3 regions of the Diaphorobacter nitroreducens genome follow, and region 3 is predicted to be linked to each of the others. Evidence: predicted binding sites of a transcription regulator. Region 3 holds the regulator's gene; each other region holds the start of a gene.
The links. Region 3 encodes FNR, which switches genes on or off when oxygen is low (the NO sensors DNR and NnrR bind a similar motif). Its sites were predicted from a motif close to TTGATNNNNATCAA; they were not measured.
Positions count from the first base shown of each region.

Region 1: ubiM (5-demethoxyubiquinol-8 5-hydroxylase UbiM) is a predicted target of FNR. The motif match lies at 1,971-1,984, and genes of this name have one in related genera.
Region 2: BA022_RS12130 (bacteriohemerythrin) is a predicted target of FNR. The motif match lies at 2,481-2,494, and genes of this name have one in related genera.

Region 1 covers NZ_CP016278.1:3,165,472-3,169,907, reverse strand. The annotation lists gene BA022_RS14895 (sensor domain-containing diguanylate cyclase) at 1-550, opposite strand, end outside; gene ubiM (5-demethoxyubiquinol-8 5-hydroxylase UbiM) at 638-1,903, opposite strand; gene BA022_RS14885 (DUF6139 family protein) at 2,076-2,315, shown strand; gene BA022_RS14880 (acetoacetate--CoA ligase) at 2,401-4,436, shown strand, end outside.
Region 2 covers NZ_CP016278.1:2,596,873-2,601,308, reverse strand. The annotation lists gene BA022_RS12140 (M23 family metallopeptidase) at 1-431, opposite strand, end outside; gene tyrS (tyrosine--tRNA ligase) at 625-1,857, shown strand; gene BA022_RS12130 (bacteriohemerythrin) at 1,928-2,356, opposite strand; gene BA022_RS12125 (LysR substrate-binding domain-containing protein) at 2,608-3,618, opposite strand; gene BA022_RS12120 (DUF2917 domain-containing protein) at 3,843-4,211, shown strand; gene glmU (bifunctional UDP-N-acetylglucosamine diphosphorylase/glucosamine-1-phosphate N-acetyltransferase GlmU) at 4,403-4,436, shown strand, end outside.
Region 3 covers NZ_CP016278.1:2,129,805-2,134,240, reverse strand. The annotation lists gene ccoG (cytochrome c oxidase accessory protein CcoG) at 1-14, shown strand, start outside; gene BA022_RS10000 (FixH family protein) at 76-354, shown strand; gene BA022_RS09995 (hypothetical protein) at 431-718, shown strand; gene fnr (fumarate/nitrate reduction transcriptional regulator Fnr) at 760-1,503, opposite strand; gene hemN (oxygen-independent coproporphyrinogen III oxidase) at 1,675-3,057, shown strand; gene BA022_RS09980 (sulfite exporter TauE/SafE family protein) at 3,061-3,780, shown strand; RNA gene ssrS (6S RNA) at 4,187-4,366, opposite strand; gene BA022_RS09975 (cell division protein ZapA) at 4,421-4,436, opposite strand, start outside.

The sequences.
Region 1 (4,436 bases), 1.0 Mb from region 3:
GGTTGGGTAGGCCGGTGAGGGCATCGGTCGCCGCATAGGCCGCCAGCCGGGCATTGGCCTGCAGCAATTGCTGCAGCAGCAGCTCGCGCTCGACCTGCTGGCCAATGAGCCGCGCGAACAGCGTCAGCGCGTTGCGCGCCTGGGAAGTGAGCTCCTGGCGCTCGTCGCTGGCGGCGCAGAGCGTGCCGTAGAGCTGGCCGTCGGCCATGCGCACCGGTGTGCTGGCGTAGGTCTGGATGCCCAGCGCCGCGGCGGCCTGCGAATCGCCCCAGCATTGCCCCACGTCGGCGGTGAAGGGGCGGCCCTCGTCCAGCGCGCGTTTGCACAACGTGTCGTGCCAGGGCACGCTCAGTCCCTCGGGGATCTGCATTTGGCGCGTGTTGCGCGCGTACAGCACACGCTGCACACCCCGCTCCAGGTCCACCACCGTGAGGTAGGTGGATTCGAACCCGGTGATGTCTTCCAGCAGCTCCAGCAGCGGCCGGGTGAGCTCTTCGACGGTGCGTGCGCGGGTGACGGTCTCGCAGAGATGGTCCAACAGGTTGTCCATGCGGCCATTATGGATGGGTGTGCCGCAGGACGTAGGCCGGGACAGGCAGCGAGTGCCTGCCCCTCCAGTTGGATGGCGGTGTGCGCACTAAGGTGCGGCGCTGGGCCAGGCGGGGCGCCGGCCTGTGAGCTGGCTCACGATGGCGCCCTTGAGGGGCGGCAGCCGGTTGGCGCCCGCCAGCACCACCTGGCGCAGCAGGCGGGGCAGCGGCCGGTCGTCGGTGTACAGGCGCACGATGGCATTCGTGCCCTGGTACAGCGGCCAGGCGTGGCGGTGATGGCCGCGCGCGTAGCCTTCCAGCACGCTGGCGGCGCCGATGTCCGCGCCGCGCTCGCGTGCCTGGGTGAGAGTGCGCGTGAGGCTGTCCACACCCGCCAGCCCCAGGTTGAACCCGTGCGCCGTCACCGGGTGCATGCCGACGGCCGCGTCACCCAGCAGCGCGCAGCGCGCGGCGGCGAAGCGGTGCGCATACACGGCGACCAGCGGGTAGGCGTGGCGCTCGCCCACCAGCCGCATTGCGCCCAGGCGGTCCTTGAACTGGGCTTGCACGCGTGCGGCGAATGCCTCAGGGGGCAGTGCCAGCAACTCCTGCGCATGCGCCGCGCCGGTGGTGACCACGGCCGAGCACATCGGCGCGCCATCGACCAGGTCGCCCGGCAGCGGCAGGATCGCCAGCGTCTGCTCGTAGCCGAAGCACTCGTGCGCGACCTCGTGGTGCGGCAGTTCATGGCGCAGGCGGCAGACGATGACCGTGCGGCCGAAGTCGTGCATGGCTGCGCCGATGCTCAACTGGCGCCGCGTGGCGGAAAAGCGGCTGTCGGCCGCCACCAGCAGCGGGGCCTGCAGACGCAGGGGCGCTGCGTCGAGGTTGCGGGTGTCGGTGTATTCCAGCTCGGCATGCGCGGGCGTGACGGCCACGCGGGTGACGCGCGCCTCGGTGACCAGTCGTACGCCGGGCGTGTGCGCGGCTACCTCGTAGGCCGTGCGGCGCAGCGCGTGGTTGGGCACGATCCAGCCCAGATGCTGGACGCCACTGCCGCCTGCGTGCAGCTGCATGGCCCCGCGCTGGCCCACGGGGCCGTCGTGCACCTGCGCCTCGCGCAGCAGGCCGACCTCGTGCGCGGCCAGGCGCTGCCAGCTGCCGATGCGCTGCAGCGTGGCCACGCTGGGGTGGGTGAGTGCGATCTCGCGCCCGTCGGCCGGTGGCGCGGCCAGCGTGGAGACGGGTTGCTGCTCCAGCACCGTGACCTGCATGCCGGCCTGGGCCAGCGAGGCCGCCAGCGACAGCCCGGCAGGCCCCGCACCCACGATGAGCACGTCGCTGCGCTGAGAGGAAACGTCTTGTGTTGTCATGATTCAGAAACAGGCCGCCGGCAGTGGCAACAGCGGGCAATTGTCGGCAGGGCGGAAAGCGGCGATCTTGCCTTGCGTCAAGCACGGCGGCCATGCGGCCGCTTCCTACGCCGGGCGGGCGATGGTCTCACTACAGTGGAGAACCCTGCAACCAGCAAGCAAAGGACCCGACATGCGCGTGGACATCTACCGCCGATCCGAAGCCGAGGGGCGTTATTCCCATCTGGCCGTGCCCGAGGGCAAGCCCATACCGCAGGAGGCCATCAATACCGATTGGAACTGCGAGCACCGCGCCGTGGAACGGGACGAAACCCAGGCGCACTGGAACGACCTTGGTATTCCCGAGCCCGGACGGCAGTTGCGCGACAAGGGCTATGCCATCACCAGCGTGACGGAGCAGCCGCGGCGCTGAGGCCAGGTGCGACCGGCGAGGTGCCGCCGGCCAGTTGTCACGTGCGTGGCGCGCACGGAGGCAGCGACCGCGCTAGGCTGTGCGCATGGAGACACACCACAACATCCCCCCAACACACCCGCCTTACGCGCCCCAGATACGCCGCTACCAGGATTGGCTGCAGGCGCAGCACGGCCTGCGCTTTGACGATTACGACGCGCTCTGGCGCTGGTCCACCACCGATCTGGACGCCTTCTGGCAGAGCATCTGGGACTACTTCGACCTGCAGTCACCCACGCCGCACAGCGCGGTACTCGCAAAGAACGTGATGCCCGGCGCGCAGTGGTTCCCCGGCGCGCAGGTGAACTACGCGCGCCAGGTGCTGCGCCATGTGGACGCCGCACAGGCCGCAGGCCAGCCGGCCCTCATCGGCCGCAACGAACGCGGCGAGCGCCGCGAGCTGTCCTGGCCCGCGCTGCGCCGGCAGGTGGCGGCGCTGGCGCTGCACATGAGGGCTCAAGGCGTACAGCCCGGCGATCGCGTGGCAGCCTACCTGCCCAACATCCCCGAGACCATCGTCGCCTTCCTGGCCTGCGCCAGCATCGGCGCGGTGTGGAGCCTGTGCGCGCCCGACATGGGCACGCACGCGGTGCTGGACCGCTTCCGCCAGATCGCACCGACGGTGCTGTTGGCCGTGGACGGCGTCACCTATGGGGGGCGCGACCACGACCGTTGCGACGTGCTGGCGGAACTGCGCGCGCAACTGCCCACGCTGCGCCACGTGGTGCTGGTGAACAACCTGAATGCTTCAAAAATAGTAGCTGATACCGCTTGCTACGCAAGCGTCATCGCCCGAAATGATGCAGAGACTGCGGCCTTTGAACCGGCGTGGCTGCCGTTCGACCACCCGCTGTGGATCGTCTATTCCAGCGGCACTACCGGCCTGCCCAAGCCCATCGTGCACGGTCATGGCGGTATGTTGCTGGTGATGCTGCAGCTGGCGGTGCTGCACAACGACATCGGCTGCAGCTACGCGCCCAACTCCCTGGGCGAGCGCTACCACTGGTACAGCTCCACCGGCTGGATCATGTGGAACGCCCAGGTCGGCGGCCTGCTGGGCGGCACCACCTGCGTGCTGTACGACGGCAACCCCGGCGGCAGCAAGGAGCGGCCCGACTGGACAGTGCTGTGGCGCATGGCAGCCGAGGAGCGCGTGACCTTCTTCGGCGCTGGCGCCGCGTTCTACGGCCACTGCATGAAGGCCGGGATCACCCCTGCGGCCTGCGGCGATCTGTCGGCGATCCGCGTGCTGGGCTCCACGGGGTCGCCGCTGCCTGCCGAAGTGCAGCGGTGGGGATCGCAACTCCTGGCCAGCGCGGGCGTGCCTCAGGTCTGGTGGTGCAACATCTCCGGCGGCACCGACTTCGCGGGCGCCTTCATCGGCGGCAATCGCGAGCTGCCGCAAACGCCCGGGCGCATGCAGTGCCGCATGCTGGGCGCGGCCGTCGAGGCCTGGGACGAGCAGGGCCGCCCGGTGCTGGACGCCGTGGGCGAGCTGGTGTGCACCCAGCCCATCCCGTCCATGCCCTTGTTCCTGTGGGGCGACGCCGATGGCGCGCGCTACCGCGCCAGCTACTTCGACATGTACCCGCCCGGCCATGGCCGCAGGCCCGGCGGCGGGGATCTGGGGCCCGAGGCCGGGGCCGTCTGGCGCCACGGCGACTGGATCGAGATCGGCTCCAGCGCCCGCCCCGGCTGCGTGATCTACGGCCGCAGCGACGCCACCATCAACCGCCACGGCCTGCGCATGGGCACGAGCGAGATCTACAGCGCCGTGGAGGCCCTGCCCGAGGTGCTCGACAGCCTGGTCGTGGACCTGGAATACCTGGGCCGCGCCAGCTACATGCCGCTGTTCGTGGTGCTGCGCAGCGGCCTGGTGCTGGACGACGGCCTGCGCGCGCGGATCAACGACGCCATCCGCGCCAGCCTGAGCCCGCGCTTCCTGCCCGACGAAATCGTGCAGGTGGCCGAGGTGCCGCGCACGCTGAGCGGCAAGAAGCAGGAGCTGCCCGTCAAGAAGCTGCTGCTGGGCCAGCCGATGGACAAGGTGGTCAACCCGGACGCGATGGCCAATCCCGGCTG
Region 2 (4,436 bases), 470 kb from region 3:
CGGGTGAGGCGGTGATCGTCGGTCGTCTCGGCGGACATCGAGCGGCCGGTGCGTCCCAGCAGGTTCTGCCGCACGTTGGCGTCACTGCGCAGGAAGGCCGAAGCCGCGGGGTCTGCCACGCCCAGGCGCTGCAGGATGCTCTCGGCGGTATCGGCGCTGCGGGTGACGTCGGAGCGGTACAGCGCGTACTGCGGGATGTCCACCAGCGACGACAGCGGTTCGTCTGCCGCCAGCGACTGCACAGCCTGGGTGACGGTGCGCACGGGCAGGTCGGCCGGGTCGGGCGCGAACGAAGCCACTGCGAAGGCACCGCCGCCGCCGGTGAGCAGCAGGGTGGCCACGGCGGCGGTGATGCGTTTTGGATGTTTCTGAACGGACTGCTTCAGTTGGTTGAGCAATACCAGGCAGGCGGTCGTCAAGCCGTTGTTCAAGAGTCTTACCCCAGGCGTCTGTGTGCTTCCAGGCCCCGGGCCAGGGGTCTTAAAGGGCGGGAGGCACTGTCAATGTCGTAGTGCAGTGGAAGGGAGCGAACGCCGGGCGTACGGGTGGCCCACTAGAATCCACGGCTGGAAAGTGCCCGGAAGTATAGTCGTTGGGGCCCTGGCGGCACCCCAAAAAACCCTCATGAATCAATCTGCTGTTACAACATTCCCGGTGACCGATGGTGTAGGACGGGCGCTTGAAGTCTCCCTGCGCGGGGTCGACGAGCTTCTGCCCCAAGAAGAATGGACCCAGAAACTGGCGCGTTCGGAGGCCACGGGCCAGCCGCTGCGCATCAAGCTCGGGCTGGACCCCACGGCGCCGGACATCCACCTGGGCCATACGGTGGTGCTCAACAAGATGCGCCAATTGCAGGACCTGGGCCACCAGGTCATCTTCCTGATCGGCGACTTCACCACGCTGATCGGCGACCCATCGGGCCGCAACAGCACGCGCCCGCCCCTGACGGCCGAGCAGATCAAGGTCAACGCCGAAACCTACTACACCCAGGCGGCCAAGGTGCTGGACCCTGCACGCACCGAGATCCGCTACAACAGCGAGTGGTGCGACCAGTTGGGTGCGCGCGGCATGATTCAGCTGTCGGCCAAGTACACCGTGGCACGCATGATGGAGCGCAACGATTTCCACCAGCGCTTCACCGACGGCAGCTCCATCAGCCTGCACGAGTTCCTCTACCCGCTACTGCAGGGCTATGACTCGGTAGCGCTCAGGAGCGACCTGGAGCTGGGCGGCACCGACCAGAAGTTCAACCTGCTCATGGGACGCCATCTGCAGCAAGAATGGGGGCAGGAGCCGCAGTGTGTGCTCACCATGCCGCTGCTGGTGGGGCTGGATGGCGTGGACAAGATGTCCAAGTCCAAGAACAACTACATCGGCATCACGGAGGACGCCAACTCCATGTTCGCCAAGGTGCTCTCCATCTCGGACACCCTGATGTGGGACTGGTACACGCTGCTGTCGTTCAGGAGCCTGGACGAAATCGCCGCGCTCAAGGCCGAGGTGGCGGCAGGCCGCAATCCCAAGGATGCCAAGGTGATGCTGGCCAAGGAGATCACCGCGCGCTTTCACAGCGCCGCACTGGCCGACGCGGCCGAGCAGGATTTCATCAACCGCAGCAAGGGCGGCATCCCCGACGACATTCCCGAAGTCCGCCTGGCGGGCGCGCCCCTGGGCATCGGCGCGCTGCTCAAGCAGGCCAACCTTGCGCCCTCGACCAGCGAGGCCAACCGCCTCATCGACGGCGGCGGCGTGCGCGTGGACGGCGGCGTGGTCAGCGACAAGGGCCTGAAGCTGGAAGCGGGCAGCTACGTGGTGCAGGTCGGCAAGCGCAAGTTCGCGCGCGTTATCCTGGCCTGACGCCCGGCGGGGCGCGACCGCGCTCCCGCTTTGCCAAGCCACTCCGCGCAGTGGCTTTTTTCATGCCCTTTCAGGCCAGGGCGACGGTGCGTTGCGCCTGCAGCGCCTCGCGCATGAAAGGCAGGTAGGCGCGGTCCACCTTGCAGATATGGTGCACCAGCCATTGCTTGAGGAATTCCAGCGCCTCCAGCGTGACCTCCTGCCCGCCGTCAAAGCGCGTCAGCAGATCCATGGCCTTGCGCGTGAAGCCGTCATGCTCGGCCTTATGGGCGGGAGTCTCGGCGTAGTCGTGCTGCTGGAACAGCACCTCCTCCACGATGAAGTGGTTGTGCGTGTAGTCCACCAAGCCTTCCAAAATTTCGCCCACGGCGCTGCGGCGCGGGCTCGCCGCGCTCAGTTCATCGTGCAGGGCGTTGGTCAGCGCGACCAGTTGACGGTGCTGGTCGTCGATTTCGGGCAGGCCAAGTTCCAGTTCCGCGGTCCAGGGCATGAAAGGCATACAGGGTCTTCTCTTCTGTCCATTGGTGTTGTCGGGGGCGGGGCATAGCCTGCCGACGGTCGCAGACCTTTGCGTGACAACCCATAAGGGAAGACCATGTCATTCGCATGGATTTGCATGGGCCTTGATCTTCGTCAGACGAAGCGCCCGGCTGCGTGAGCGGTTTGCCACGCATTCCTGTGCAAAAAAAGCCAAACGCGCCCGCCCATCGCGCGCTAGGCGCTATAAATAGAGGAGCGACCGTGCCGCGCTCAGGAGATGTCGTCGTTCAGGTCCGTGTCCGGCACTTCGCCGACGGCTTGGCGCGTGGCTTCGGCCTGCAGCAGCAGCCAGGCGCTGAACGCCTGGATTTCGGGGCGCTGGCCGCTGCGCGGGCCGACGACCAGCCAGTACACCAGCGGAGAGTCCAGCCGGTGGCCCGGCAGCACCTCCTGCAGGTCGCCCGAGGCGAGGCTTTCCGCGATCAGCGGCATGCGCGCCAGCGCCAGACCCTGGCCGGCCAGCGCGGCCTGGACGATCTGCTGCGCGTAGTTGAAGTACAGCCAGCGCTTGGGCTGCAGCCGCCCCAGGCCGTGCAGTTCGAACCAGCGCCGCCAGGTGATCCACTCGAAATAGGGCATGCGGTGCGCGTCGCCTGCCTCGATGAGCGTGAACTGCGCCACGTCGGCCGGCGTGCGGATGGGCGGCATGCTGTTGAGGAGCCAGGGGCTGGCCACCACCGCCAGTTGCTCGCCAAACAGCCGCTGCGCGCCCGCAGTCTGCGTGCCGGGCACGCTGGAGCGCAGGGCCAGGTCCACGTCGGCCGTCTCCAGGTCCACGATGGTGTCGGTTGCGTCGATGCGGATGTCGATGTCGGGGTTGTCGCGCTGGAATTCCTCCATGCGCGGGATCAGCCACATGGACGCAAAGCTGGCCCAGGTGGTGATGGCCACGCTCTTGCGCCCCGCCGTCTGGCGCACCAGGCGTACGGCCGCGTCCATGCGCTCCAGCGCGGGCGCCACGGCGCGCTGCAGCTGGCCGCCGGCGCTGGTGAGCTCCACGGCGCGTGTGTGGCGCAGAAACAGGGGTACGCCCACTTCGTCCTCCAGCGCCTGGATCTGGCGGCTCACCGCCGACTGGGTCAGGGCCAGTTCCTCGGCTGCGGCGCGGAAGTTCAAATGCCGCGCCACGGCCAGAAATGCGCGCCAATGGCCTACGGCCACGGGCCGGGTGCGCAGATGCGCGATGGGAGGAGCGCTGGCGGGCAAGAGGGGGGAGTTCATGGCAGATTGATGACCATTGGGAATCAAAATGCTAGCGCTTTTTCATCGATCGCGCAGCAGGCTGCTCAGGCAGCGGTTGCACCGCTGGCGTTTGCCGTCCCCAGGGGCATGGGGGTGATACGGTGATTGATGCCGTTCCGTAATCGATGAGGCCCTCCGTTTTCATTGGACGGTGCCCGGGTCGCAGTCGCACACTGACGTCACTTCAAAGGGTTTACCAGGAGATGACCGTGACCACCTCGCAAGTTCTGCATTCGCAAGCCTCCAGCGTTCCCGCCGGCGTTGCCGGAACGGAACTGTGCACCATTCCCCAGGGCGCGGCGCGCAGCCTGCACCCGCGCGCGCCGATGCAGTTGCGCGTGGTCAGCGGCCTGGCCTGGGTGACCTTGAGCGACGGCCCCCATGGCTGGCGCGAGGATTCGGGGGACCTCATGCTGCACGCGGGCCAGAGCGTGTGCGTGGCCTCCGGCCAGCACGCCGTGGTCGAGCCGATGGGCCGCGAGCCGCTGCAGTTCCAGTGGCGCAGCGCCGCCGCGGTGCGCGCACCGTCACCGCAGCACGCCGCCCCCCGGGGCGATGTCTGCCGCGCCTGATCGTCCGGCTATCGCATCAAACTGGCTGCTAGCGCCCGAATGACGGGCGCTAGCAGCTATTTTTTTAGGAGCAATCAGGGGCGGTGGTGCAGCCGCGCCGCAGAGGGGGAGCGCATGGGCGGCGGGATAATGGCGGAGGGCTGCCGGCCTGGGCTGGCAGGACACGACGACCTTCCACTCTCCACACCTTCATGACAGCACTGGACATCATCATCATGGCCGCGG
Region 3 (4,436 bases):
TCGTACCCCGCTGAAGGCGGTCGTGGAATACAAATGAACAAGCTGTGCTCATAAATGAGCGAGGAGTTAATATAAATGTTGAGTAATTCCCCCATGAAACTGGACGACGACGGAAAGCCTTGGTGGACGTTTGGCCATGTCTGGCTTGTCATCGCGGGGCCGGTGATTGTCATCATTGCGGGCTTCGTGACCCTCTGGCTGGCCGTGAGCAAACCCGACCCCGTCATCGCGGAAGACTATTACCAACGGGGCTTGAACATCAACGAGACCCTGAAGGAGTCTGGGGGCGACATGACGCCTGCCATGAAGGGGCGCAACCATGCAGCTACTCCGCTGGAGGATCAACCGCGCTGACCGGCAGGGCGAGTCCTCTTTGCATGCCGGAGAACAGATGCTAGGCTGTCAACTACACTTGCTAGGAGATGGGCGAATGTGGATGCAACGATTGATGTGGATCGCGTGGCCGGCCTTTTTGATGGCGGGCGTCATGGAAATGGTAGTGTTCGCCTTCGTGGATCCAGAAGCGCTGCAGTGGTTTGATCAACCCCTGCATCTCTCGCGCGAAGGTGTGTATACCATCGCCTTCTTCACGTTCTGGTTCGTACTCATGGCTTCCAGCGCATTGACGACGCTGTTGTCACTCTCGCCCTTTGAGTTGAATCGCTGCCCCGTGCCCAAAGGGGCGCGGCCGGCTGATTGCGCCAAATACGTTTCCTGATCTTTCCGCCGATCAGTTATGAATGAACAAAAAACCGAGGCTTAATGGCAGGCTTGCTGGCTGTTGACAATGCGCTTCAGCGCATCGGTATCGACGATGCGCACATGGCGCTGTTTTACTTCCACAATACCTTCTTCCACGAACTTGGAAAACGTGCGGCTGACGGTTTCCAGTTTCAATCCCAGGTAGCTGCCGATCTCTTCGCGTGTCATGCGCAGCACCAATTCGGATTGTGAGAAACCCCGAGCATGCAAGCGTTGTACGAGATTCAACAGGAATGCGGCAAGGCGTTCCTCGGCACGCATACTCCCCAGCAACAGCATGACCCCATGCTCACGAACAATCTCGCGGCTCATGATCTTGTGCACATGGTGCTGTAGTGCCGTTACTTCGCGCGACAACTCTTCAATACGGTCGAAGGGCATGACGCATACTTCGGCGTCTTCAAGCGCCACCGCATCGCAAGTGTGGCGGTCGCTCACGATGCCATCCAGGCCGATGATCTCGCCCGCCATTTGAAAACCCGTCACTTGATCGCGACCGTCTTCGGTGGCGACACAGGTCTTGAAGAATCCGGTGCGGATGGCAAAAAGGGATGTGAAGGGTTCACCGTTCCGGAAAAGCGTGCCGCCACGCTTGATCTTGCGTCGTACAGCAACAATGTCATCGATGCGCTTGAGTTGCTGGTCGTCCAGACCCACGGGCATGCACAGCTCACGCAGATTGCAGTTTGAGCAGGCAACTTTGATGGTCTGGAGATTCGTATGCATGGGAACCCTGTTCATGGCTTGAGCTTACCTCTGAACGGCTGGGAGACATGGAATGCCGTAGGCCGTTGGACGACTTTGAGCCGAAGTCAAATTGTCGCCACAAGGACCTTATGGGCGCTTGATCAACGTCAAGGACTCATGGGGGACTCTACGGCACAGTGATATGAAAGTGCAAGGAATCCCGTCATGACCGTTGTTACAACAGAGCTCCTGCGTCGCTTTGACGTCCCAGGGCCGCGCTACACCTCTTATCCGACTGCTGATCGTTTTGTCGAGGCTTTTGGCGAGCGGGAATACATCCTTGCGCTGCAGCAGCGTCGCGTGGGTTCGGTAGCCAAGGCGATGCCTTTGTCGCTTTATGTCCACATCCCGTTTTGTGAATCGCTGTGCTATTACTGCGCGTGTAACAAGATCATTACCCGGCATCCAGAGCGGGCAGAGGTCTACTTGCGTTACCTCAGCCGTGAGATCGACCTGCATACGGCGCACTGCGGTGTGGGTCAGCATGTGAGCCAGCTGCATTTCGGCGGAGGCACGCCTACTTTTCTGACGGATGACGGTTTGCGCGAACTGATGGGCATGCTGAGGCGCAGTTTCGTCCTCGTTCCGGGGGGGGAGTACTCCATAGAAGTGGACCCCCGGACCGTGGATGAAGCGCGGCTGGGATTGTTGGCGGAGCTGGGTTTCAATCGCCTGAGCTTTGGCGTGCAGGATTTCGACCCTGAAGTACAAAAGGCCGTGCACCGCATTCAGCCTGCCGAAAAGGTGTTCGCGTTGGTCGATGCGGCTCGGAAGCTCGGGTTTGAATCGGTGAACGTGGATTTGATCTACGGGCTGCCGCGACAGACACCGGAGTCGTTTGATCGCACCTTGGAGCAGGTAGCCGAGCTGCGGCCAGACCGGATCGCGCTGTATGCGTACGCTCACTTGCCAGAACGCTTCAAGTCGCAGCGACGCATCATCACGGCCGAGTTGCCCATGGCTTCGGCCAAGGTGTCCATGCTGGCCCGGTCACTTGATGTGTTCCAGGAAGCCGGCTACGTCTACGTGGGCATGGACCATTTTGCGCTGCCTGACGATGCGCTGGCGGTGGCCAAGCGGCAAGGCAGGCTGCACCGCAATTTCCAAGGCTATAGCACGCAGCCCGATTGCGACCTGATTGGTCTGGGCGTTTCTGCCATCGGGCGCGTGGGCGCTACTTACAGCCAAAATGTGAAAACGCTGGACGAGTATTACGACTGCATTAACCAGGGGCATTTGCCTGTGGTGCGCGGGCTGGCGTTGACCAAGGACGACTTGGTGCGCCGCGCAGTCATCATGGCGTTGATGTGCCAAGGTGAATTGCTGTTTGAGCCGTTGGAACAGTCCTGGCTGATTGATTTCCGCAGTTATTTCGATGCGGAATTACAGCAACTGCAAGAAATGGCGGCTCAGGGCTTGGTGAAAATCAGTGATGAGGGCGTTGAAGTCACGCCCATGGGATGGTATTTCGTGCGCGGCGTGGCCATGGTGTTCGACAAGTATCTGCAGGCTGACCGTAACCGCGCTCGCTTTTCCCGGATTATTTGACCCATGCTGTGGGCGCTGGCCACGACGGCCTTCCTGATGGGGCTGATGGGAGGGGCTCACTGTTTGGCGATGTGTTCTGTTCCCTGCGCGGCGCTTACGGGGCTGGGTGGCACGCCGGACGCCACCCACACCATTCAATGGGCGTCCCGCCGCGGAATCCTCCAACGGGTAGCGCAGTTTCACGTGGGGCGCCTGATCGGTTACGGCGCTGCAGGGGCGGTGGTTGCGCTGGCCATGGAGCAACTCGCATGGCTGGGGCAAAGCACCTCGGCATTGCGCCCCCTTTGGACGCTGATGCATGTGCTCATCCTCGCGTGGGGCGGGATGATGATGGTGCAAGCGCAGCAGCCCTTGTGGGTTGAGCGGGCGGGGCGTGCTGCCTGGGCGAAGGTCAAGCCCTTGGTCTCTCGGCCTGGCGGGCTCCTGACCGCGGGTGTGGCCTGGGCGCTCCTGCCATGCGGCCTTCTGTACACCGCACTGTTGACTGCCGCTCTCAGCGGAAGCGTGCTCCGCGGAGCCTTGTGCATGGTCCTGTTTGGCGTAGGAAGCGGTGTATGGCTGGTGCTGGGGCCGTGGACTTTTGGCCGCATTCGCGCTTGGATCGGCGTGAAGGGTGGGGCGTGGGGGTCTCGGCTGGCAGGTGGCGTGCTTTTTTCCCTGGGTGCATGGGCGCTGTGGATGGAGGTTGTCCATGGGCAGCCGGCGCCGTGGTGCGTGCCCTGAAAACAGCGTTTTTTGGAACCACAGCGACTCCGCGAAGCATGCCGTGGCAAGCGAATGGCGCAAACCGAGGCGCTCAGGCGTGACGTATCGCTGTCAGATCTATACCAGCGGAAGTGACGAGTCTGTTCTCATCGACGTGGAGAAATCCAGCTACACATCGCTGCCTTACTGGATGCGCCATCGTGCGTATGAGGGCGCGCTGCGTGTCGGCGTGATTGCCGAAGGACTGGGAAACGCCCGAACCACGCCAGGATATTTGCCATCGGTGCGACGACTACCAAGGTCTGCTCTGTGCCTTGCAGATGGGTGGGTTGCGCGCGCTGGCCGCGGAGCGCCGGATTTTCTGAGCAGGTATTGAGGTCGCTGGCACTCACCCGGAGCGAGGGCGCAAGCGATTACCGGAGAAAAGGTGTCTGCGAATGCCACCGGACCGGCATCCTGAACCGGGGGTTCAGGTGGGCGAGGGCAGCCAGGCGTTGGGTTCATCTGACGCGAGATGATCACGCTCACCGGGCGATGTACCAAGCCCGTGCTCAATGAGCATTGGTTCAAGGAAATATAAAGCCCGGCAGCACCGCAGACATGTTCATTGTAGTGGGCCGTCCGTGTGCAGCCAGGGGCCAGGCTTTTACCGTAATGGTTATAGGAGGCGCCCA